One region of the Kitasatospora sp. NPDC056327 genome, then DNA from elsewhere that is predicted to be linked to it. Evidence: riboswitches for the same ligand, from Rfam matches in the RefSeq annotation. Region 1 holds a riboswitch; each other region holds the start of a gene.

Region 1 (5,335 bases):
GCCGCCCAGGTAGCGGAACAGCGGCAGGTCGCTGGCCTCGGAGGCGGCGTGCGCGACGGCCAGCGAGACGCCCAGGATGGCGTTGGCGCCGAGCGAGGACTTGTCCGGGGTGGCGTCCAGGTCGAGCATGGCCTGGTCGATCAGGCGCTGCTCGGTGGCGTCGTAGCCGACCAGCTCCGGGCCGATCTGCTCGATGACGGCCAGCACGGCCTTCTCGACGCCCTTGCCGAAGTAGCGGTTCTTGTCGCCGTCGCGGAGCTCCAGCGCCTCGAACGCACCGGTGGAGGCACCCGACGGAACGGCGGCACGGCCGGTGCTGCCGTCGTCGAGGCCGACCTCGACCTCGACCGTGGGGTTGCCGCGCGAGTCGAGAATCTCACGGGCGACGACGACATCGATGGACGGCACGAGGCATCTCCTAGCGGAAGCAGGTTCGGCTGACGGTGGATGCCGGTCGGCCGGACGATTGCGGAGTCGTTACGACCAGAGCCTAACCGCACGGACTGTCCGGGCCACGTCGACCTCGGTTCCGTCTCAGCGTGTGGCCCGGTTACCCACCGGTAGTTCACCTGGTTGCCCGACCCGGGAGGCCCGGATGGGGACGAAGGGGACCGAACGCCGGCCGGCCGCACCCCGGGGGCGCGGCCGGCCGGGGCGCGGTACGGCCCTTCGGGGCGGCGGCCGATCGACCGGGAACGGCCCCTCGGGCGCGTCACGGGCCGGTCGGCGCGGCGTCAGGCGAGGGCCAGGACCTGGCCCGGGACGATCAGGTTCGGGTCGGTGCCGACGGTGCCGCGGTTGCCGTCGTACAGCGCCTGCCAGCCGCCCTGGACGTGCTGGGAGGCGGCGATCCCGGCGAGCGTGTCGCCGGACCGGACGGTGTAGCCCTGGCCGGCCTGCTGCTGCGCGGCGGCCGGGGCGGCGGCCTGGCCGGCGTACTGCTGGTAGACGTCCTGGTGGCTGGTCCAGTACCAGCCACCGTTGTTCTGGTACCAGAAGACCTTGGCGTCGGCGTCCCAGCCGGACTTGCCGGCGAACGACGGCGCCTGCTGCTGGGCCTGCGGGGCCGGTGCGGTCTGCGGCTTCGGGGCGGCGTGCTTCGGGGCGTACGGCTTGGCGGTCCGCTCCTGGGCGGCCTGCGGGGTCTGCGCCTTGGGGGCGGCGTGCTTCGGCGCGGCCGGCTTCGGGGCCTCCTGCTTCGGGGCCTCCTGCTGCGGCTGGGCCTGCGGCTTCGGAGCGGCCGGCTTGGCGTCCGTCGAGGTGTCGACCGCCGCCGGGGCGCCGCCCTTGGTCAGTCCGGCCTTCTTGGAGCAGACCGGCCAGGCACCCGGACCCTGCGAGGCGAGCACCTTCTCGGCGACCGAGATCTGCTGCGCCTTCGAGGCCTGGTTGGCCTGCGGCGCGAAGGCGTTGCCGCCGTACGCCTTCCAGGTGCTGGAGGTGAACTGCAGACCGCCGTAGAAGCCGTTGCCGGTGTTGATGCTCCAGTTGCCGCCGCTCTCGCACTGGGCGACCGAGTCCCAGGTGGAGACCGGGGCGGCGGAGGCGCCGGTGGCGCTCAGGATCGGCATCGCGAGTCCGACGCCGGCGACACCGGCGACGGCGATGGCCTTCTCGGCCTGGGTGCGACGACGGTGACGGCCAGTTCCAACGAACAGCATGAGACGTCCCTCTCCGCACGCCTGCGAGGTGAGCTGTCGGGTTCGGACCGGGAGGTGGCCCGGCCGCGCGGAGGCGGCTTCACCCCTAGCCGTGGGAGACGGCGCAAAACCTGGGTCCCCCGCCCCTGCCCAGGGTTCTGGTCGGTTTCCCGGAGCGCGACGGGCAGGACTCGGCGTTCCGCGCACGGGGCCCGCAGCAGCGGGCTCCCCGGAGACTAGACAGATCATCAGAGCAATCACAAGCTCATATCGCCGACATCACACGAACATCACGTCATGTGAATGATTGCCTACCAACCGAGGATGTTTGTCCGGATTGATGCGGGTTCATGACCCGTGAAACCGCAGGTCGGCGACGATCCGTCAGCGTGTCGCACGCCTTCCCCTGCTGCCGCCGATCACCGTCATCCGCCGTCCGGCCGGCCGTTCCCGTCGTTCGGAAGTGCCCCGGCGGGCAGTTTCTCCGGCGTGAATTCCACGGGAAGTTCACGAAGTCCACGCATGATCAGACCGCCGCGCCAGCGGAGCTCCTCCGGGCCCGCGGCGAGCCGCAGGTCCGGCAGCCGGGACAGCAGGGTGGTCAGCGCGGCCCGCCCCTCCAGCCGGGCCAGCGGGGCGCCGATGCAGTAGTGGATGCCGTGGCCGAAGCCCAGGTGCGGGTTGTCCGTCCGGGCCAGGTCCAGGGTGTTCTCGTCCGGGAACCGGGCCGGGTCCCGGTCCGCCGCCGCGAGCACCACCAGCACCGGGTCGCCGACCGGGATCGCCACCCCGCCGATGGTCAGCGGACTGGTCGCGAACCGCCAGGTGGCGAGCTCCACCGGTCCGTCGTAGCGCAGGAGTTCCTCGATCCCGGTCTCCAGCAGCGCGCTCTCGCCGCGCCCGATCGACTCCTGGAGCAGGGCGCGCTGCCCCGGGTTGCGCAGCAGCGCGTACACGCCGTTGCCGATCAGGTTGACCGTCGTCTCGAAACCGGCGAAGAGGAGGATGAAGGCCATCGCCGCGGCCTCGTTCCCGGTGAGGTGCTCCCCGTGGTCGCTGGCCCGGATCAGCCCGGAGATCAGGTCGTCGCCGGGGTCCGCCCGCTTGCGGTGGATCAGCTCCGCCAGGTAGGCCCGCATCCGCTTCACCGCGCGCCCCACGCCGCCGCGCTGACCGCCGCCGTGCCGGATCATCATCCCGGCCCAGTCCCGGAAGTCGTCCTGGTCCTCGGCCGGCACCCCGAGCAGGTCGCAGATCGCGTAGATGGGGAGCGGGAAGGCGAACTCGTGGATGAGGTCGGCGGAACCGCGGGCCGCGAACCCGTCGATCAGCCGGTCGGTCAACTGCTGCACCCTCGGCTCGAAGGCCGCCACCCGGCGCGGCGTGAACGCCTTCGACACCAGGCGGCGCAACCGGGTGTGGTCCGGCGGGTCGATGTTCAGCAGGTGCGTCATGAGGTCGGCCTGGCGCTCGCCCGGGATGCCGACCCGGCCGGTGCGGTGCGCCTGCTCGCTGTGGTGCACCGGGTTCTTGGAGAGCCTGCTGTCCGCGAGCGCCTGCCGGGCGTCCGCGTACCGAGTGACCAGCCACGCCTCCACCCCGCTCGGCAGGGTGGTCCGGTGCACCGGCTCGTGCTCGCGCAGCCACGCGTACGCCGGGTACGGATCGGCGGCGAACTCCCAGGTGAACAGGGGCGGACGGGCGGCGTCGGACTGAGCTGGCATGGGTCGACGGTATCCCGAGCGTGTCCCGGCCGGCGCACGGCGTGCTCGCGGGCGGCGGCGGCCCGCCGGCCGCGTGCCATGTACACGCAGGAGCGGCCGTGCGCAATGTCCGCCGGGCGCAACAGGCGTGAGCCTGGTCACCTGAGGGGTAATTCCTGTTGCGGAGGGTCAGGACCTGCCTACGATCCTCCGCAAGATGTCCGTGGGCGCCGGTGCGGAGCCGCCCACAGGGAGGAGCTGGACCATGCGGGTCACCGGGTCGGTCGTCGTGATCGCCGTCCTCGACGGCGGTTCGGGGGCGGGTCTCGCCCGCCGGTTCGCCGCGGAGGGGACCGTCGGGATGCTGATCGCCGACCAGCGGGTCGGGATCGCCGAGGACCTCGCCGCCGAGCTCGACCGGCGGGGCTGCCCCGTCGTCGGCGTCTGCGGCGACATCCGCCGCCCCAGCGACGTCGCCGCCCTGGTCGACACCGCCGAGAAGCACCTCGGCCCGATCGACCTGTTCTGCGTGGCCGGGCCGGACGGCGAGCGGGTCGTCTCCCTCGCCGAACTGCCCGACCACCTCGACCTGGAACGGCTCGCCGAACTCGTCGCCCTGGTCGGCGAGGCGATCGGCGAGGTCGTCGTCCCGGTCCGGCGCCGTCCGGTGCCGGACGCCGCGGCGGCCTGACGGCCGGCCCCGGCGCGGGCTCCGCTGTGGCCCGGGCCACGTCACGGCGCGGGCCACGTCACGGCGCGGGCTTCAGGCCCTCCGCGGCGCGCACCGCGTCCCGGTAGCCGCGCGCCGCGGCCCGCAGCGCGGCGTCGACGTCCACCCCGGCGTCGTGCGCGCGCTGCGCCAGCGCCAGCAGCAGCCGGCCCGCCGACTCCGCCGTGAGCTCGGCGGGCAGCTCGTAGGGCTCGTCCGGCACCCCGGTGAACCCGGCCCGCCGCACCCGTGACACCAGCTTCGCCGCGTGGGCGAGCGAGGGCAGCCCGGCCGGCACGCCGTCCAGCACCGACTCGCGGTCCGACTTCTCGGCCGCCTTGAGCGCCTCCCAGTTGGCCTCCACCTCGGCCGCGCCGTTCGCCTCGGCGTCCCCGAACACGTGCGGGTGCCGGTACATCAGCTTGTCGACGATGTCGCCCGCCACGTCGTCGATCGTGAAGGCGTCGGTGGGGTGCTCCTCGGCGATCCGGGAGTGGAAGAAGACCTGGAGCAGGACGTCGCCCAGCTCCTCGCGGAGCGTGTCGCGGTCCCCCTCCTCGATCGCCTCGACCAGCTCGTAGGCCTCCTCGACCAGGTACTTCACCAGGCTGGCGTGGGTCTGCTCGGCGTCCCACGGGCAGCCGCCCGGCGAGCGGAGGCGGTCCATCACGGAGACCAGGTCCAGCAGGCGGGCGCCCGGCAGGTCGTAGGAGCCGGGGAGCACCTCGATCTCCGGGACCTCGCCCGCGTGCTCGACCGCGAGGCGGGCCAGCGCGTCGGTCAGCCCCGGATCGCCGTCCGGGCTGCCCAGCCAAACCGTCGGAGCGGGCGCGGCGGCGGTTCCGGGGGTGGTCCCCGTCAGCAGCCGGGCCAGCGCGGGAGCGGAGCCGGGCGGCACGATCTCCACCTCGACTCCGGCCTGCCGCACGGCGGGCACCTGCGGGTGACCGGCGTCGGCGGCGAGCACCCGCCCGGCCGACCGCAGCGCCTCCCAGGCGGGCCAGGACAGCAGGCCGGGTGCCACCCGGTGGGTCGTGATGAGGAGGATCAGCTTGGTGCCCGGGGGATTCGTCGTCACCCTTCGAACCTACCCGCCCGCCCCACCCACCCGCCGCCGGGTTTCACCCCCGGACACCCGCCCCGGGCGCAGCAGGCCTCCGGCCTGCGCAGGGCCCCGGCCGCGCGGGAAGTCGGACCCGCGGACTTCCCGCACACGCGGACCCAGGGCTTGTCCGCCACCTCACCCACCGCCGGGCTCCAGCCCCCGACAACCGAACCCGGGC
Region 2 (5,335 bases), on a different contig from region 1:
ACGGGGCTATAGCTCAGACGGTTAGAGCGCTTCCCTGATAAGGAAGAGGCCACAGGTTCAAGTCCTGTTAGCCCCACACCAGAGCGAAGGGCCCGGAGCATCCCGCTCCGGGCCCTTCGGCGTTCCCTGCCGCCGTGCTGTGCTGCCGTGCTGTGCCGCCTGCCGCTTGCCGCCGTACGGCGGCCGCGCTCAGGACCGGGGCCAGTCGCGCAGACCGGCGGTCAGCACGGTGATCAGGCGGTCCTGGGTCGTCGTGAGGTCCTCGGCGAGCCGGAAGGCGCCGCCGGTCGACAGCGCGGCGAAGCCGTGGGCCGCCGCGCGGAAGGTGCGCGCGGCGTGGATCGCCTCGGAACCCTCCAGCCCGTACTCCCGGAGCACCGCGACGATCACCCCGACCAGCCGGGCCGCGGCCGCGGCCAGGTCCTCGTCCGGCTGCGGGGCCTGCGGCAGCGCGGCGTACCGGTGCGGGTGCTCGGTGGCGTACGCGTGGTACGCGCGCAGGACGGCGGCGACCGCGGCGTCCCCGCTCCGGCCCAGCGCCGCCTCGGCGAGCCGGTCGGCCAGCTCCCCGGTCACCCGGACGGCGATCAGCCGGCGCAGCTCGGCCAGACCGCCGCTGACGTGCTTGTACAGCGAAGGGCCGGCGACCCCGGCCCGGGCGGCGACGGCGGCCAGCGTGAGGGCCTCGGGGCCCTGGTCGTCGATGAGGGCGAGGGCGTGGCCGACGACCTGCTCGGGGGTCAGTCCCACTCGGGGCATCGCGGTTCTCCTGGGAGGGCTGGGGACGGTCGGGGGGCTGCCGGGGCCGGGCCGGCCGGGGCGGCCGGGCGGTGCTCAGACCAGGTCGGCGAGGAAGGTGAGCAGCGCGTCGGCGGTGGCCCGCGGGTGGTCCGCCATCGGGTAGTGTCCCGCGCCCTCGATCATCACCTTGCGCGCGTTCAGCGCGGCGGCCTGCCGGTCGGCGACCAGCTCCGGCCGGGGGAAGTCGGGGTCCTTCGAGCCCATCACGACCAGGGCCGGGCAGCGCACGGCGGCGGTCCAGCCGGCGGGCGAGGAGTCGCCGTGCACGTAGCCGCGGGTGGCGGCCTTGCGGCCGGGGGTGCGCATCGCGGCGACCAGCCCGGCCACGTACTCCTCGTGGTCGGCCGGCCTGGGCCCCGGGTAGGCCGCCTTGCGGTGGTAGAGGCCCCAGAACGCGGGCGAGTGCACCAGCAGTGCGCCCATCGCGCCGACCACCAGGCGCTGCAGCGCGGTCGGCGGCACGTTCTCGACGAAGGCGTCCAGCAGGACGATCCCGGCGACCCTCCCGGGCGCCTCCCCGGCGGCCCGGACGACGCTGGCGCCGGTGTACGAGTTGCCCGCCAGCACGGCCCGGTCGATGTCCAGGTGGTCCAGCAGGGCGAGGACGTCACCGGCGATCGCCGCGGGGGAGTAGTCGTCCCAGTGGATCGAGGACTCGCCGAACCCGCGCAGATCCATGGTGATCACCCGGCGCCCGGCGGCGGTCAGCAGCGGGCGCAGGTGGCGGTAGGCGGCCCGGCTGTCGAGCATCCCGGGGAGCAGGACGACCGGGACGCCCTCGCCGTGGCCGGTGTCGTCGAAGGCGATCCGCCCGCCGGGCAGATCCAGGTGACGGGTGGCGGGGGCGACGGTGCCGTTCATGGGTGCCTCCTCGGGCGGGGATCGTCGGCGAAGCGCCGATAGCCATAAAGCTAAGGCTAATAGCCTTAGCCGTCAAGCTATTGCGCCTCTCTTCCGGTCCGCCGGCCGGGCGGACCGGTCAGACCCCCTCCACCCTGAACGGGTCGTGCTCGGTCAGCAGCTTGTCCAGCCGGGCCTGGTCGACCCTGGTGACGAGCTCGGTGGTCTCCTGCCGGTCCCGGACCACCTTGGCGAGGGTGAAGGTGGAGGTGATCGTGTAGAGCAGGCCGACGGCGAGGAAGGCCCGGGTCCACGGCCCCACCGGGAGGAAGGCGATCCCGAAGCCGAGGGCGGTGGCGGAGAGGGCGAAGGAGAGCACGGCCTGGATGTGATAGGCGGCCGTGGTGCGGGACTGCATCGGTGTGCTCATGGCGCCAGGATGGCCGCGGATCCGCGCCCGGCACATGAGTAGGGGTACTCAGATGGGGGGTCGTTCGTTGACGTCCTATCACGTTCGGTAGTGTCAGTTGTCGTCAAACGTCCCAAAACGCCCATCGGGCCGCGTGGTGCCCGGTCCGTATCCCGCCGTCACCAACGGATGGCTTGGAATCGGGGGCCTCTCGGATTAACGTTTGATAACGCAGCGCGGTCCTCAACGCCGTACCCAGACGGCACCGTGCGCCGTCGCCTAATCCCGCCGGCCGGCCCAAGGGCAGGCCAGGGAGCCGGGGAACCACGTTCCTTGGGGTGAATCGGCAGGCCCCGGCACCGTCCGGGACCAGCCGTAGGAGACCTTCCTGCTCCGAACCCGTCAGCTAACCCGGTAGGCGCGAAGGAAGGAAAGGAGCGCGCCTCCGTGGCGTCGACGCACACCCCGGCACACCCCTCCGGCTCCGCCGGTACCCAGCTGCTCGACCACCCGGGCCCCTTCGGCGGTCCCGGTCCGTTCGCGGGCCCCGCCGACGAGACGGCCCCGCCCGCCGTCGAGACCAACCGGCACCGGATGCCCCGTCAGGGCCGCGGCACCGCTCCGCTGCTCGGCGTCACCGCCGTCGCCGCCACCCTGGGCGCCACCGGCTTCGCCTCGGCCACCCCGGCCGCCGCGCCCGCCGTCGAGTCGCCCGACGAGGCCCCGGTCGCGCTCTCCGCGGACCCCGGCCTCGCCCTCGCCGCCCGGATCCAGCTGCAGGCCGACAGCCAGCGCACCGCGGCCGAGGAGCAGGCCCGCGTCCAGGCCGCCCAGGAAGCCGAGGCCAAGCGCGCCGCCCAGGTCGCCCAGCAGGAGCAGGCCAAGCGGGTCGCCGAGGAGGCCGAGAAGGCCAAGCTCGCCGCCATCACCCTGCCGGTGCGCAACTACCGGCTCTCCGCCCACTACGGCCAGAGCGCCCGCTACTGGGCCAAGCTGCACACCGGCCTCGACTTCGCCGCCGACACCGGCGAGCCCGTCCTCGCGGTCGGCCAGGGCACCATCACCTCGGCCGGCTGGGCCGGTTCCTACGGCTACCGGATCGTCGAGACCCTGCCCGACGGCACCGAGATCTGGTACTGCCACCTCTACTCGATCAGCAAGGCCTCCGGGAAGGTCCTCCCCGGCCAGCAGATCGGCAAGGTCGGCGCGACCGGCAACGTCACCGGCTCGCACCTGCACGTCGAGGTCCGCCCCGGCGGCGGCGCCCCCGTCGACCCGGAGAGCTGGTTCGAGCAGCGCGGCGTCAGCCTCTGACGCCTCCCGGCCCGGAGACCCCGGCCCCTCCCGGGAGCGGTGCCGCTACTCCCCGGGGCCCACCGGCCCCCCGGCGTGCCCGTCCTCCTGCTCGTGCCCGTCCTCGCTCCCGTCCGCCTGCTCCAGGCCCGCCAGATAGGCGTCGATCTCCGCCTGCCCCGGCTCCGGCGCCAGCTCCGGGAACTCGTTCACCAGCAGGCCCGGCAGCCCCGGCACCGTCCACGTGCCCGCCAGCTCCAGCGCCGCCAGGGCCGCGGCCTCCTCGAACGCCCCGAAGTCCCCGGCCAGTTCGTCCGGCATCGGCCGGCCCAGCGTGGTCAGCTCCGCCAGGTTCCGGTAGCTGCGCCGCATCAGGCCCTGCTCCAGCAGCCGCCGCGCGCCGTCCGTCGCCATCCCCACCGCCAGCGTCCGGGCCCCGGCGTACCAGCCCCCGTCGTCCACCGGATCCAGGGTGCCGTCCTCCTCCAGCGCCGAGAACGCCGCCGACCGCTCCTCCTCCGGCAGCGCCCGGAAACCCTCCAGCCAGGCCCGCACCGCCGCCCCGTCGCCGGTGTCCACCCCGGCCGCGCGCAGCAGCAGCGTGTACAGCCGGGGCCAGGTCACCAGGTCCGCCCGGCGCAGCAGCCCGGCCGCCACCTCGCCCTGCCACTCGGCCTCGGCGTGCAGCCGCTCCTGCCGCTTGGCGTTCAGCCGCTTCGCCGCCCGCTGGTGGTCGATCAACAGCCGCACCGCCGCGCCGTACGCCAGCGGGTCCTGGCCCGGCTCCGGCTGGACGTACAGGTACAGCCGCTCGTACAGCAGGTGCTCCACCGCGGCGGAGGTCAGCTCGGGCCAGCCGTCGTGCACCCTGCCCCCGCCCAGCTCCAGCAGCGCCAGCACCGCGCGCAGCGGGGCCCCGGCGACCGGCTCGCGGCCCTGCGCCTCCGCCCAGGCGAGCAGGTCGGCGGCCTTGGTGCGCGGGGCGAGCCGCAGGTCTTCGTCTTCCATAACCACGAACCGTAACCGCTGGTCGGGGATAGGGTCGGGAGCCATGGTCCCCGTCCGACTCACCGGCCCCCGGCTGGCCATCCGCGAGTTCCACCAGACCCCCGAGGACGCGGACGCGCTGCACGCGGTGTTCGGCGACCCGGAGGCGACCCGCTTCCTCCCGTTCGAACCGCGCGACCGCGAGACCTGCGCCGACCAGATCGCCCTCTTCCTGGAGGAGGCGGAGAAGGAGGAGCGGGAGGTCTACCGGCTGGCCGTCACCCGCCTCGCCGACGCCGACGACCCGGCCCGCGCCGTCCCGATCGGCAGCGCCGCGCTCGGCCTCGCCCCGAACCGCGCCGCGTCCCTCGGGTACGCGCTGCGCCGCGACGTGTGGGGGCTCGGCTACGCGGGCGAGGTCGTCGGGCTGCTGTGCGGCCTGGCCTTCGGGACGCTCGGCCTGCACCGGCTGGAGGCCCGGACGGACGTCGGCAACACCGCCTCGGTCCGGGTGCTGACCAGGGCGGGCTTCCGGCTGGAGGGCCGGGTCCGGCACGACTTCCCGCGCCACGACGGGTGGCGCGACGCGTACCAGTACGCGCTCCTCGCCGACGACGTCCGGCCGGGCGCCGGGCCGGGGTCCGCCGCGGGTCCGGCGGTGCGCGGGCGCGCCGTTCAGGGGGGGATAACCCCACCCCGGTCCGGCGGGGAGCCGGATGTCGGCCGCCTCGCGTTCCTGACAGGCTTCAGGGGTCGGAAGGACCCGTCCGACGAGCCCGAACCGCGACCGACCCGAGGGACCGAGAGCCGGCCATGAGCACCCACACCATGTACCGCACCGAGGACGACGCGTACGACGGCCGCCCCGGGTACGACGCGTACGGCGGTGACGACGGCGGTCAAGGCCGCCGCGCCGTCGCCCGGCGCACCGAGGACCCGCCGTACGCCTGGCGGGCCCCCTTCACCTCCTACTTCTACCGGGAGGTCGGCTTCACGCTGACCGGC
Region 3 (5,335 bases), on a different contig from region 1:
GCCAACGCCGGCGCGACCCTCCCGTACCAGCTCCCCGGCCAACGCGTGGCCTGCCAGCTCGTCTGGGCGCTGTCCGCCGCCGCCCTCGCCGTCCTGCTCACCGCCCGCGCCGGGCACTGGCTCCACCACCGCGACCAGGCCCGCGCCCACCTGCTCGACCCTTCCGTCGCCCCCTTCTACGGCTGCGTCTCGATGGCCCTGCTGGCCGTCGGCGGCGTCACCGGTGCGGGTCTCGGTGCGCCGGCCCCGCTCCAGGTAGTCGCGGAGGATCAGTTCGACGGCGTCCTGCGGGCTCTTGGTGCCGGACAGCATCATCGCGTCGATCGCGAGGTTGGCGTCGAGCGAGACGGTGACCTGGGCCATGGTGACTCCTCCTCGGGTGCAGAGCAGCAGCATGCCCGCTGCGGCCCGCTTTGACCATGACCGTGCGGCGGCCGGGCCCCGGGGGCGGTCCGGCCACCGGGGCGGGGCCGGGCGTGCCGGTGCCCCGGTGAGCGGTCGCACGCTCCCCGGGGCACCGGGCGTTCCCGGATCAGACCCGGCCGGCGAAGTCCGGCGCCCAGTTGGCGACGGTCTGCAGGCGCACGCCCGAGCTCGGGTTGGCGGCCTCGACGTACTTGCCGTCGCCGATGTAGAGCGCGACGTGGTAGACGCCGGAGTCCTTGCCGTTGTTGGACCAGAACAGCAGGTCGCCGACCTTGAGGGCGTCCAGCGACACGTGGGTGGACGCGGCGGCCTGGTCGGCGGCGACGCGCGGGACGGAGACGCCCGCGGCGCGCAGCGCGGCCTGGGTGAGGCCGGAGCAGTCCCAGCCGCCGTTGCCGGTGCCGCCGTAGACGTAGGCCTGGCCGACCTTCGACTGGGCGAAGGAGACGGCGGCGGCCATGCCGCCGGTGGCGGTCGGCGCCGGCGCCGGGGTCTCGGCCTGGGCGGCGGGCTTCGTGGCCGGCTTCGTGGCCGGCTTGGCCGCGGACTCGGTGGCCGGGGTCCGGTCCGTGTCCTGCGCGCCGCCCCGGGCACGGTTGAACCAGTCGAAGCCCTGGCCCTGGGCGCGGTCGCCCAGGTCGAGGCGCTGGCCGGGGTAGATGGTGTGCGGGCCCTCGGTGAGGGTGGCCCGGTTGAGCTCGTACAGCCGCTCCCAGCCGCCCTGGACCTTGTTCCGGTCGGCGATGCCGGACAGCCAGTCGCCGGCGGCCACGGTGTAGTCCGCGGCGGCCCGGGAACCGGCCTGCTGACGGTGCTGCTGCCGGTCCTGGCCCCCGGTGGCGGCGTCGGCCGCGGCAGGCGCCTGGGCCTGGGCCTGCGGCTTCTCGGCGGGCTTGGCGGCGGGCTTCTCAGCGGGCTTGGCGGCAGGCGCCGGGGTCTGGGCGGGGGCCGGCTCGGCGGCGGTCGAGGTGTCCACGGCGGCCGGGGTGCCACCCTTGGTCAGGCCGGCCTTGACCGAGCAGACCGGCCAGGCGCCGGGGCCCTGGACGGCCAGGACCTTCTCGGCGACCGCGATCTGCTGGTCCTTGGTGGCGAGGTCGGCGCGCGCGGCGAACGCGGTGCCGCCGAAGCCGGCCCAGGTGGAGCCGGTGAACTGGAGACCGCCGTAGAAGCCGTTGCCGGTGTTGATGCTCCAGTTGCCGCCGCTCTCGCACTGGGCGACCTTGTCCCAGGTGGCGACGGTCGCGGCGGAGGCGGTGCCGGTGGTCAGGCAGGGAACGGTGAGGCCGATGCCCGCGACGCCGAGGGCGGCGATCGCGCGGCGGGTACGGCCGGACAGACGGGTGCCGTTGGTGGGCAGCATGAAGACGCGGTCCTCTCCCACGCCTGCGAGGTGAGCTGTCGGATTCGGGCCGGAGTTGCCCGGCCGCGCTGTGGACGCGGCTTCACCCCTAGCCCCGGGCCGGTCCGAGGACCGGTCCTGGGCGAACTACCTGTGGTTCCCCCGCTCCTGCCGTGGTGCATTGCACTTCCAGCACGCCCGACGGCAGGACTCGGCGTTGCGAACGAGCTGGGTCCGTGTGGCCACGAACGGGGAGCACGTTAAGCAGAGGCGGCTTCAAACCGCAAACATGTGTGACGCTCGTCACGGTTTACGGCTCGCGGGTCGATTGGTCGTCCTTCATGATCAGAAATGCCCGGCTTTCGGCAACGTCCTTCGCGGGCACCGCACCTGCCTGTGCCTCAGGGTGCGGGCGGGGCGTCGGGGCGGCCCGGTCGCACCGGGGGAGGCTCGCCCGCCGGCGGGCGCCGGTGGGCGGGCGGCCAAGCGATCGCCGGGCCAACGGGTCGAGTTGAGGTCATTGGGTGGTAAATCGGATCAGAACGGACATCTCGCCCGAAATATCTTCAATGCTCATCAGATGTCCTGAAGCGCCTCACCAGTTCGCCTCGGGCGCCGGCTGCGCGGCGACCGGCGGCGGGCGGATCAGTCGTGCGCGCGGCCCGGGTTCTCCGGTGAGTCCCGGAGGGCGACCCCGGCGACACCCGGTACCACCGCCCCGGGGGCGGGCGGAGCATCCGCTCGGCCCGCCCGGCTCGCCCGCAGGGAACGGCGGCTCCGTCGGCGTCTGCGGTCCCGTCACCATCCGGCCCGTCAGCGGAACCTCCGTCACCCCGCTCCGGCGCGGGCCCGCCCGGGTCCGCGCCCGCTACCGGGGCGTCAGCGGAGGGGGCGTCATCGCGGTGGCGGCGGAGGCGCCCGGCGGTGGGCGCCGCGGTGGGCACCCCGCCCGGCCGGCCGGAGCACCGTCGCCCGCCGGCTCGGGTCGCCGGACGCCGAAAGGGCCCGGAACGGTGCGTCCGTTCCGGGCCCCTTCGCGCGGTATCCCGCGCGGTCCTGGCAGGTGCCGTTACTGGGCGGCGTGCCGCCCGCCGGCCCGGGAGCCGCTCTCCTCGGCGTCGGTCTCCCCGGCGTCGGCGGGGTCGAAGGCCGGCAGCGCGGCCAGATAGGTGGAGGCGACCAGCTGGCCGACCGCCTGGTAGGCGCCCAGCGGTGCGGCCGACGGGCAGCCCGACTCCTCGGCGGCCGCGGCGAGCAGCTCCGCGTCCGCCTCGGGGCCGATCACCAGCGGGGCCAACGCCGGGTTCTGGGCACCCATCTCCTTGAGGTGGGCGACGGCGTCGGCGACCGAGCCGGGCACGTCCAGCGCGGCGGGGACGACCGGCACGGCGAGCCGGGCGGCCAGCAGCATGCCGGTGATGCCGGCGGCGTCGGCCGCGGCCTTACCGCCGGCGGTGGTGAGCACCACGCCGTCGGCGGCGGTCGCGATGGCGAACAGCCGGGCCCGGTCGGCGCGGGCCAGTCCGGCCTCGGAGAGGCGGACGTGGACGCCCTCGGCGAGCAGCGGGTGCGGGCCCAGCGCGTCGGTGACGGGCGCGCCGTACTCGGCGGCGAGCTCGTGCAGGGCGGGGAGGAAGTCGTGCGGCCCGGGCACCAGCGGCACCACGACCGGCGCGGGCAGGCCCGCCTCGGCGGCCTCGGCCAGCAGTTCGGCGACGGTGCGCTCGCCGTGGTTCCCGCCGTCGGCGTCGCCGGAGGGCAGGTATCCGGCTGCGGTCCGCACGCCGTTCTGCTCGCTGCGGACGATGGACAGCAGTTCCTCGACCACGGAGCGGGATTCCGGCCCGGCGGCCGCGGGGACGGCGAGCAGCAGGGCCGGGGAACCGGCCGGGATCTCGGGGCGCTCGGGACGGCGGTGGCGCCCCCGCGCACGGGAGCCTGGAGTGCGGACGGGCAGTGGCGCGCCCGGGATGGCTGCGGTGCTCATGGCGGAGATCGTAGGACATCGCCCCGCCCGGCCTGCAGTCGGCTGCCGTGCCGAGCGGGGCGGCAGCCCGCAAAAGCGGACATACCAGACGCCCGGTCGGCAGTTCGCCCGGCAGTGATGGGGATGCGCCGGAAGGGGTCTTGCGTTGCCGGGGTGGCGCGTGAGATGTCTCACAGCGCGCGGACGGTCTGACGGAGGGTCACGGGAGTGCGACTCCCGGCGTTCGAAGATCAACAATCGGCGGGTGGTCGCCTACGGGCGGTTAGCGACGGCTTGCCGATTCAGTCTGCTATGTCCGCTTACGTACCGTCAGGTGGGTGCCTTGTGAAGAGTTCCGGTTCGGTGTCGAAAAGGCCGTGCACCTGCAACGTCCCGTGCTGATGCACGTGCACTGGAGCTATCATCACGTCAAGTGAGGCGGTGTGCCGGGCCGGTACGGGGCCGGCCCGGCCGTTCGGCCGTGGCCGGGGGCGCCGAGCTGAACGACCCACTCCGGAGCTCTTCGGGAGATTTCTATGCACGACACGCACAACACTTACGACCCGTTCGACACGTACAACGGGATGGCCGCCACCGACCTTGAGGGCGTGGTCTGGCAGAAGAGCCTGCACAGCAATTCGCAGGGGAACTGCGTCGAGTTCGCCGCCCTTCCGGGAGGCGACGTGGCGATGCGCAACTCGCGGTTCCCGGACGGTCCGGCGCTCATCTACACGCGCGCCGAGATCGCCGCACTGCTCCTGGGGGCCAAGGACGGGGAGTTCGACCACCTGGCGGTCTGACCGGTCGCCGGCTTCACCATCGGGGGGCCGTCGTGGGTGCTGACACCACGACGGCCTTTATTCGTGTCCGGGGCCGTTCCGCCGGACCGTTCGCCCCCGGACCGTCCGCTCCGGGTGTCCTGACTCCCGGGCCGGAGCGCCGGGGGTCCGGGTCCGTCCGGACGCCGGTGCCGCCGTCGCCGCTCCAGGAGGCCTCCGCCGTCCGCCGCCGTGCCGAGCCGCCGCACGCGGATCGGAGGGGCGCACCGCCGGGTGGCTGCCGGTGCCCGCTGCCCGAGGGCCGCCGGTCGCCATGTCCGGGGTGCTGATGCGTCGAAGTGCCGTTCGGTCCGGTGCCGGCCGGTGTTCCGCGGTGCGGTGGGTCCCGGAGGGGTGTCCCGCCGCGGCCGGGGTCAGGCCGAGCGCCGGTGCCGTCCGCCGAACTCGGCGACGGGGACCGGGACGGGTGCCGTCCGCTGTGCCTCCTCCGCCTCGAACAGCGCCCAGACGACCTTGCCGCCGCCCAGTGGGTGCCATCCCCAGGAGCGGCTGAACGAGTCGACCAGGTGCAGGCCCCGGCCGGACTCCGCCACGAAGTCCGCCTCCCGGGCCACCGGGCCGGTGCTGCTGGGATCGCTCACCGCGCAGACCACCTGGGGCGCACGGTGAACGAGGCTTATTCGGATCGGCAGCCGGCCCTCGGCCGCCGGGTGCATGGGAAAGTCGTAGTCGTCCGCCGCGGTGGGGCACGCGCCGATGGCGTGCCGCAGCGCGTTGGTCACCAGCTCCGAGGCCACCAGCGCGACGTCGTCGAAGAGCTCG
Region 4 (5,335 bases), on a different contig from region 1:
CGGGGGCGGAGCGGTCCGCGCGGACGCTAGGCTGAGGGGTCGCGCGCCGGTGAACGGCTCCCCGGCGGACGGGGGGAACCGGGGCGGCCCTCCCGGGTGTCCTTCCCCCGGGGGCGGGGGAGTACGAGGCGTGGGAGCAAACACGACATGGGTCTGACGAGCCACAAGGTGCTGGCACTGACCGTCCTGATCGCCGTCGCGGCGATGGCCGCCACGGTCTGGCTGTGGCCGAGACTGTCGAGGCGCGGCTGGCGGGCGGTCCTCGGCCGGATCGGCGCCCTGCTCGCCACCCAGCTGACGGTGCTCGCCGCACTCGGTCTGGTTGCCAACAACTACTTCGCGTTCTACAGCAGTTGGGACGACCTGCTGGGCACCGGCGACAGCGGGCCGGTGGTCATCCAGAACAAGGTGGACGCCTCCGGCCGGCTGCGCGTGGAGACCATCGGGCACGCCGAGGTGCAGGGCGGCGGCGCGCTCGGCCGGGACCGCGAGAAGTCCGGCGAGATCCGCGAGGTCCGCATCGACGGCGCCACCACCCGGCTCTCCACCGACGGGTACGTGTACCTGCCGCCGCAGTACTTCCAGCCGGAGTACGAGCAGAAGCAGTTCCCGGTCCTGATCGTCAGCACCGGTTTCCCCGGCATCGCCAAGAACCTCGTCACCCGGCTGAACTACCCGGGCGCGGCACTCAGGCTCCTCCAGGAGGGGCGCATGCAGCCGACCGTGATGGTGCTGGTGCGCCCCTCGCCGGCGCTGCCGCAGGACACCGAGTGCGAGGACATCCCGGGCGGAGCGCAGTCCGAGACGTACTTCAGCAAGGACGTGCCCTCGGCGATCCAGGCGACCTACCGGGTCTCCGCCGATCCGAGGGCCTGGGCGTTCATGGGCAACTCGACCGGCGGCTACTGCGCCCTCAAGCTGGCGATGCGTCACCCGGAGGTCTACCCGACCGCCGTCTCGCTGTCCGGCTACTACCAGGCCGCCGAGGACCCGTCCACCGGTGACCTCTTCAAGGGCAGCGGCCAGCGGCGCAACGAGGCCGATCTGATGTGGCGGCTCAGGAACCTGCCGCAGCCCGGGATCTCCGTGCTGCTGGCCGGCACCAGGGAGGGCGACGGCCAGTACCGGCACGAGACCGAGGCGTTCGTGGCCGCCGTGCGCAGCCCGATGAAGGTGTCCTACAGCATGCTGGCCACCGGCGGGCACAACTTCGAGACCTGGAGCAAGCTGCTCCCGTCCTCGCTGGAGTGGATCTCCCAGCGCCTGGTCGTCCCGGGAGCCGGGCAGTCGGCCTGACCCCCGGGGCCGCCCCGGCCGGTGGACCCGGCCGGGCCCGGGCGGCAGGGCCCCCGGGCGCGGTCGCTCAGACCACCCGCTCCAGCGTGCCGGTGTGCAGCTCGCCGACCCGGCCGCCCTCGCCCTCGTACGTCCAGAACGCCCGGACCGTCATCCGGGCGAGGTCCATGACGTGGCTGACGGTGATGCCGCTGACCTCGGTCCAGCTCACGAAGTAGATCTGCGGACCGACCTCGGCGACGTGCAGGGTGACGTCCTCCCACTGGCCCGCCGACTCGCCCAGGCCCTCCCAGCGCAGCCGCTTGCCGTCGGCCGAGTAGGCGTTGCGGAAGGCCGCGCCGTTGTCGACCCGGAACAGGTAGGTGCGGCCGGCGAAGGCGGGCAGGGACACGGTCATGGCGGGACGGGTCTCCTCGTCTCTGGAGGCGGTGCTCGGTGCGGCCCGGACGGCTCCGGGCACGATGGATCCCCAACCTATCCGACCACCTCGCCCCGGCGGCGCACTTTCCCCGCCGGACCCGCCACCGTGGACGGCCCGCGACCCCGGCGGACGGTCCGGCGGGGACCCCGGGCGGTCCGGTGCCGTCCCAACGGATCGACTCCGCCGGACCGTTGATCATCGGCCGGGAGGGGGTGTGAGCTGCGCGACAACCTTCCCGGGGAAGTTGTCCGTGCTCGCACGGACTGCCTAGCCTGCAGAGACGTCCGCCACAGCGGACCCCGCCGTCGGGACGCCGAGTCCTGTCCACCCGCCGGCCGGCAACCGAGCACCACGGCGGACGGGAGCGGGGGACCCAGGTCAGTGCCCGCCCGTGCGCTCCGGCGCCCGGGCCGCGGCTAGGGGTGAAGCCGTTTCCCGACGGCCGGGCAACCTCAGCGCCCGAACCCGACAGCTCACCCCGCAGGCGTCGCAGAGGACCCTGCCATGACCACTGCCCCGCAGCAGCCCGCCCCGCCCGCCTCCGGCGAACCGGACGGCCCGGCCGCCCGCCGCGCGTTCGGCCGCCGGCCCGCCGCCCGCCACGCCCGGCCCTCCCGCCGCGGCCGCACCGCCGCCCTCGCCGCCACGGGGGCACTCGCCGTCACCGGTGCCGGACTGCTCGGCGGCGTGCCGGCCGTCACCGGTGCCCGGGCCGCCACTCTGCCGACCGTCACCCAGGACCGGCTCGCCCCGGCCACCATGGTCGCGGGCAAGGCGTCGACCGCCTCGCTCACCGTGCACTCCTCGGCCTGCTTCACGGCCAGGACGCTCGGAGTCGGGGTCCGCGACGCGGCCGGCCGCAACCTCGACTTCCCCGGCAGCACCGCCGACGCCCGGATCTGCCCCGGTGGTCTGACGGTCGCCACCGGTGCGCGGACGCTGCCGGCCGGCACGTACACCCAGTTCGGCTTCTGGCAGGACGCGGCGGGCGCCTGGCACAACCTGCCCTCCCGGGAGCTGGTGGTCTCCCCGGCCACGACCACCCCGACGCCCACCCCGACGCCCACGCCGACCCCCATCCCGACGCCGACGCCGACCCCCACGCCGACCCCCACCCCCGGCACCGGGATACCCGTCACCGGCAAGCAGCTGACCTGGTCCGAGGAGTTCAGCGGCCCGATCGCCTACGGGACCCGCTGGACCGGCGACCGCAGCAGCTCCTACCGCTACGGCAACCACAACCCGGACGACAACAAGCTCGACTGGCTGAACCGGAACAACGTCTCCGTCTCCGGCGGCGTCGCGACCTTCACCGCCAAGCCGGGCGCCAACACGCTGGAGAACGGCAAGCAGTCCTGGGACACCGGTCTGCTCACCACCGAGTACTCCGGCGAGGGCTTCCAGGTGAAGGCCGGCGACTACGCCGAGACCCGGGTCAGGCTCCCGGCCGGCACCGGCGCCTGGCCGGCCCTGTGGACCTGGAAGAACGGCAACGGGGAGATCGACTCCTTCGAGTACCACCCCGACAACCCGAACCTGCTGGAGCTGACCAACCACGTCAACCCGGGCCACCTCTACCACACCGACGCCAAGGCGATAGCCAAGGACGGCTGGGTCACCATCGGCACCCACTACGGCGCCGGCTCCGTCGACTGGTACGTCAACGGGGTCAAGGTGTACTCGGACGGCAAGGGCGTCGGCGCCGGCTGGTCCGCGTACCTGATCCTCAACCTGTCGCTGAGCGCGGGGAACTACCACCCCGCGCCCCAGGGCACCGCGCCGATCACCTTCGCCGCGGACTACCTCCGCGTCTACCGGTAACCGGCGCGTCCACCGGGCCGCGTCCGGCGCTCAGACCGCCGGGCGCGGCTCGGTCGTCTCGACGACCGCGATCTCGAACGGCTGGCGGTTGTTCTCCGGGTGCCGGTCGTCGGCGCTGCGCAGCGACACCCAGCCGCCGGTCAGCGTGCCGGGGGCCGGGAGCGACGCCGCCAGCCGGACCGGGATCAGCGCCGTCGCGCTGCGGTACTTCGGCAGGCCGGGCGGGAAGCTGCAGCGGACCCGGTGGCCGTCCTGGAAGGCGTAGCAGTTCTCGGGGAAGAACGGTTCTTCGGCGGTGACGCCGTCGGGCAGGGTGACCACCACGGTGAACGGCGAGGCGGTGGTGTCCGGGCCGAGGTTGCCGACGAAGGCGTGCACCGTGGTGGTGCCGCCGGGCGGGGCCGCGTCCGGGTCCAGCCGCACCACGTAGAGGTCGGAGTCCGACGGCAGGGCCGCCGCGGCCGGGTCGGCGGCCGGCCCGGGGGCCTGCGCGCCGGGGTCGGCGGCGGTCCCCGGACCGGCCGCGCCGGGATCCGCCGTGCCCGGCTCGGTCACCGGGTCCGTGACGGGCGGGACGACCGGCGTGCCGACCGGTGCCGGGGCGCCCGCCCCCGGTGCGGACGCCTGGCCGTCCGGTGGACAGTCCGTCGCCCACGCCTGCCCGGCGGCCAGTGCCACCACCGTGCCCCCAACCACCAGGGACCTACCGAAGATTCCTCGAACGGATCCGCTGCGGGCCATCGCCGCTCACCCTGCCCTCCGTGTCCGGCGCCCCGCGCCGTCGCGGGCCGCGTCCGCACCAGCGTGGCCGACCGCCCGGCCTGGACCGGGACAACCCGCCCTCGGGTGGCTCGAACGGACGAACGCCCACGGCCGGTCGGCCCGCCGTCGGGAGCGGCCGGTCACCGGGCCGTCAGGGGGCCAGGACCTGCCCGAGCCGGGCCGCGATCGCGTGCATCACCGGGACCAGGGAGGCCGTGCCGGCCTGCTCCTCCAGGGCCCGGATCCGGGCCTCCGGGCCGGAGACCGAGAGCGCCGTCGGGGCCGGCGCGCCCGGCACGGGGAGCGCGACGCAGCGCACGCCGATCTCCTGCTCCTGGTCGTCGACCATGAAGCCGTGCCCGCGCGCCCCGGCGAGCAGGCGCATCAGCTCCTGCGGGTCGGTCACGGTGTGCGGGGTGAGCGCGGGCAGCGGGCCCGGGCCGAGGACGGCGCGCGCCTCCTCCTCCGGCAGCTGCGCCAGCAGTGCCTTGCCGACACCGGTGCAGTGCGGCTGCACCCGGCGGCCGACCTCGGTGAACATCCGCATCGAGCGCCGTGACTGCACCTGGCCGACGTAGACCACCTCGCCGCCCTCCAGCACCGCCAGGTTGGCGGTCTCGCCGGTGGCCTCCATGAGCTCCGCCAGGTAGGGGCGGGCCCAGCTGCCGAGCAGCCGCCCCGCGGTCTCGCCGAGCCGGATCAGCCGGGGGCCGAGGGTGTACCTGCGTGTGCTGTCCTGGCGGACGTAGCCCTGCTGGACGAGGGTGCGGACCAGTCGGTGGATGGTCGGCATCGGCAGTCCGGAGGTGGTGGACAGCTCGCTGAGCGTCGCCACCCCGCCCGCGTCGGCCAGCGCTTCCAGCAGCTGGAAGGCGCGCTCGACGGACTGCACCCCGCCGCTCGAACGCTCGGTGGTCGGTCGCGCGGCGCTGTCGGAGGTCGGGGGCACCGGGGTTCCCTTCGCGGTCGGGGGAGGGACCGTCGGGGAGGCCGTACGCCCGCGAGCGCCCCGCCGGACCGCTGGAATTCTGCATC

The links. A riboswitch is a leader RNA that binds a small molecule or an ion and turns the genes downstream of it on or off. The one in region 1 is predicted to bind cyclic di-AMP.
Region 2: it holds a riboswitch for cyclic di-AMP, as region 1 does, so the genes downstream of both, ACFCX4_RS02340 (M23 family metallopeptidase) here and ACFCX4_RS07650 (transglycosylase family protein) in region 1, are expected to answer to the same signal.
Region 3: it holds a riboswitch for cyclic di-AMP, as region 1 does, so the genes downstream of both, ACFCX4_RS33440 (transglycosylase family protein) here and ACFCX4_RS07650 (transglycosylase family protein) in region 1, are expected to answer to the same signal.
Region 4: it holds a riboswitch for cyclic di-AMP, as region 1 does, so the genes downstream of both, ACFCX4_RS09540 (hypothetical protein) here and ACFCX4_RS07650 (transglycosylase family protein) in region 1, are expected to answer to the same signal.

What each region holds. Positions count from the first base shown of each region.
Region 1 is NZ_JBHJRC010000032.1:3,192-8,526, forward strand. It holds gene eno (phosphopyruvate hydratase) at 1-408, opposite strand, end outside; gene ACFCX4_RS07650 (transglycosylase family protein) at 735-1,661, opposite strand; cyclic di-AMP (ydaO/yuaA leader) riboswitch at 1,666-1,815, opposite strand; gene ACFCX4_RS07655 (cytochrome P450) at 2,066-3,364, opposite strand; gene ACFCX4_RS07660 (SDR family NAD(P)-dependent oxidoreductase) at 3,609-4,034, shown strand; gene ACFCX4_RS07665 (MazG family protein) at 4,093-5,130, opposite strand.
Region 2 is NZ_JBHJRC010000008.1:25,007-30,341, reverse strand. It holds tRNA gene ACFCX4_RS02360 (tRNA-Ile) at 3-76, shown strand; gene ACFCX4_RS02355 (TetR/AcrR family transcriptional regulator) at 190-759, opposite strand; gene ACFCX4_RS02350 (alpha/beta fold hydrolase) at 835-1,662, opposite strand; gene ACFCX4_RS02345 (YiaA/YiaB family inner membrane protein) at 1,781-2,071, opposite strand; cyclic di-AMP (ydaO/yuaA leader) riboswitch at 2,317-2,485, shown strand; gene ACFCX4_RS02340 (M23 family metallopeptidase) at 2,498-3,364, shown strand; gene ACFCX4_RS02335 (hypothetical protein) at 3,410-4,351, opposite strand; gene ACFCX4_RS02330 (GNAT family N-acetyltransferase) at 4,395-5,147, shown strand; gene ACFCX4_RS02325 (sensor domain-containing protein) at 5,144-5,335, shown strand, end outside.
Region 3 is NZ_JBHJRC010000385.1:1,499-6,833, reverse strand. It holds partial or broken gene ACFCX4_RS33445 (C4-dicarboxylate ABC transporter) at 1-222, shown strand, start outside; gene ACFCX4_RS33440 (transglycosylase family protein) at 533-1,810, opposite strand; cyclic di-AMP (ydaO/yuaA leader) riboswitch at 1,797-1,995, opposite strand; gene ACFCX4_RS33435 (hypothetical protein) at 2,838-3,755, opposite strand; gene ACFCX4_RS33430 (DUF397 domain-containing protein) at 4,271-4,534, shown strand; gene ACFCX4_RS33425 (ATP-binding protein) at 4,927-5,335, opposite strand, start outside.
Region 4 is NZ_JBHJRC010000044.1:19,909-25,243, reverse strand. It holds gene ACFCX4_RS09550 (alpha/beta hydrolase) at 148-1,296, shown strand; gene ACFCX4_RS09545 (hypothetical protein) at 1,364-1,693, opposite strand; cyclic di-AMP (ydaO/yuaA leader) riboswitch at 2,094-2,219, shown strand; gene ACFCX4_RS09540 (hypothetical protein) at 2,222-3,538, shown strand; gene ACFCX4_RS09535 (hypothetical protein) at 3,569-4,234, opposite strand; gene ACFCX4_RS09530 (IclR family transcriptional regulator) at 4,452-5,249, opposite strand.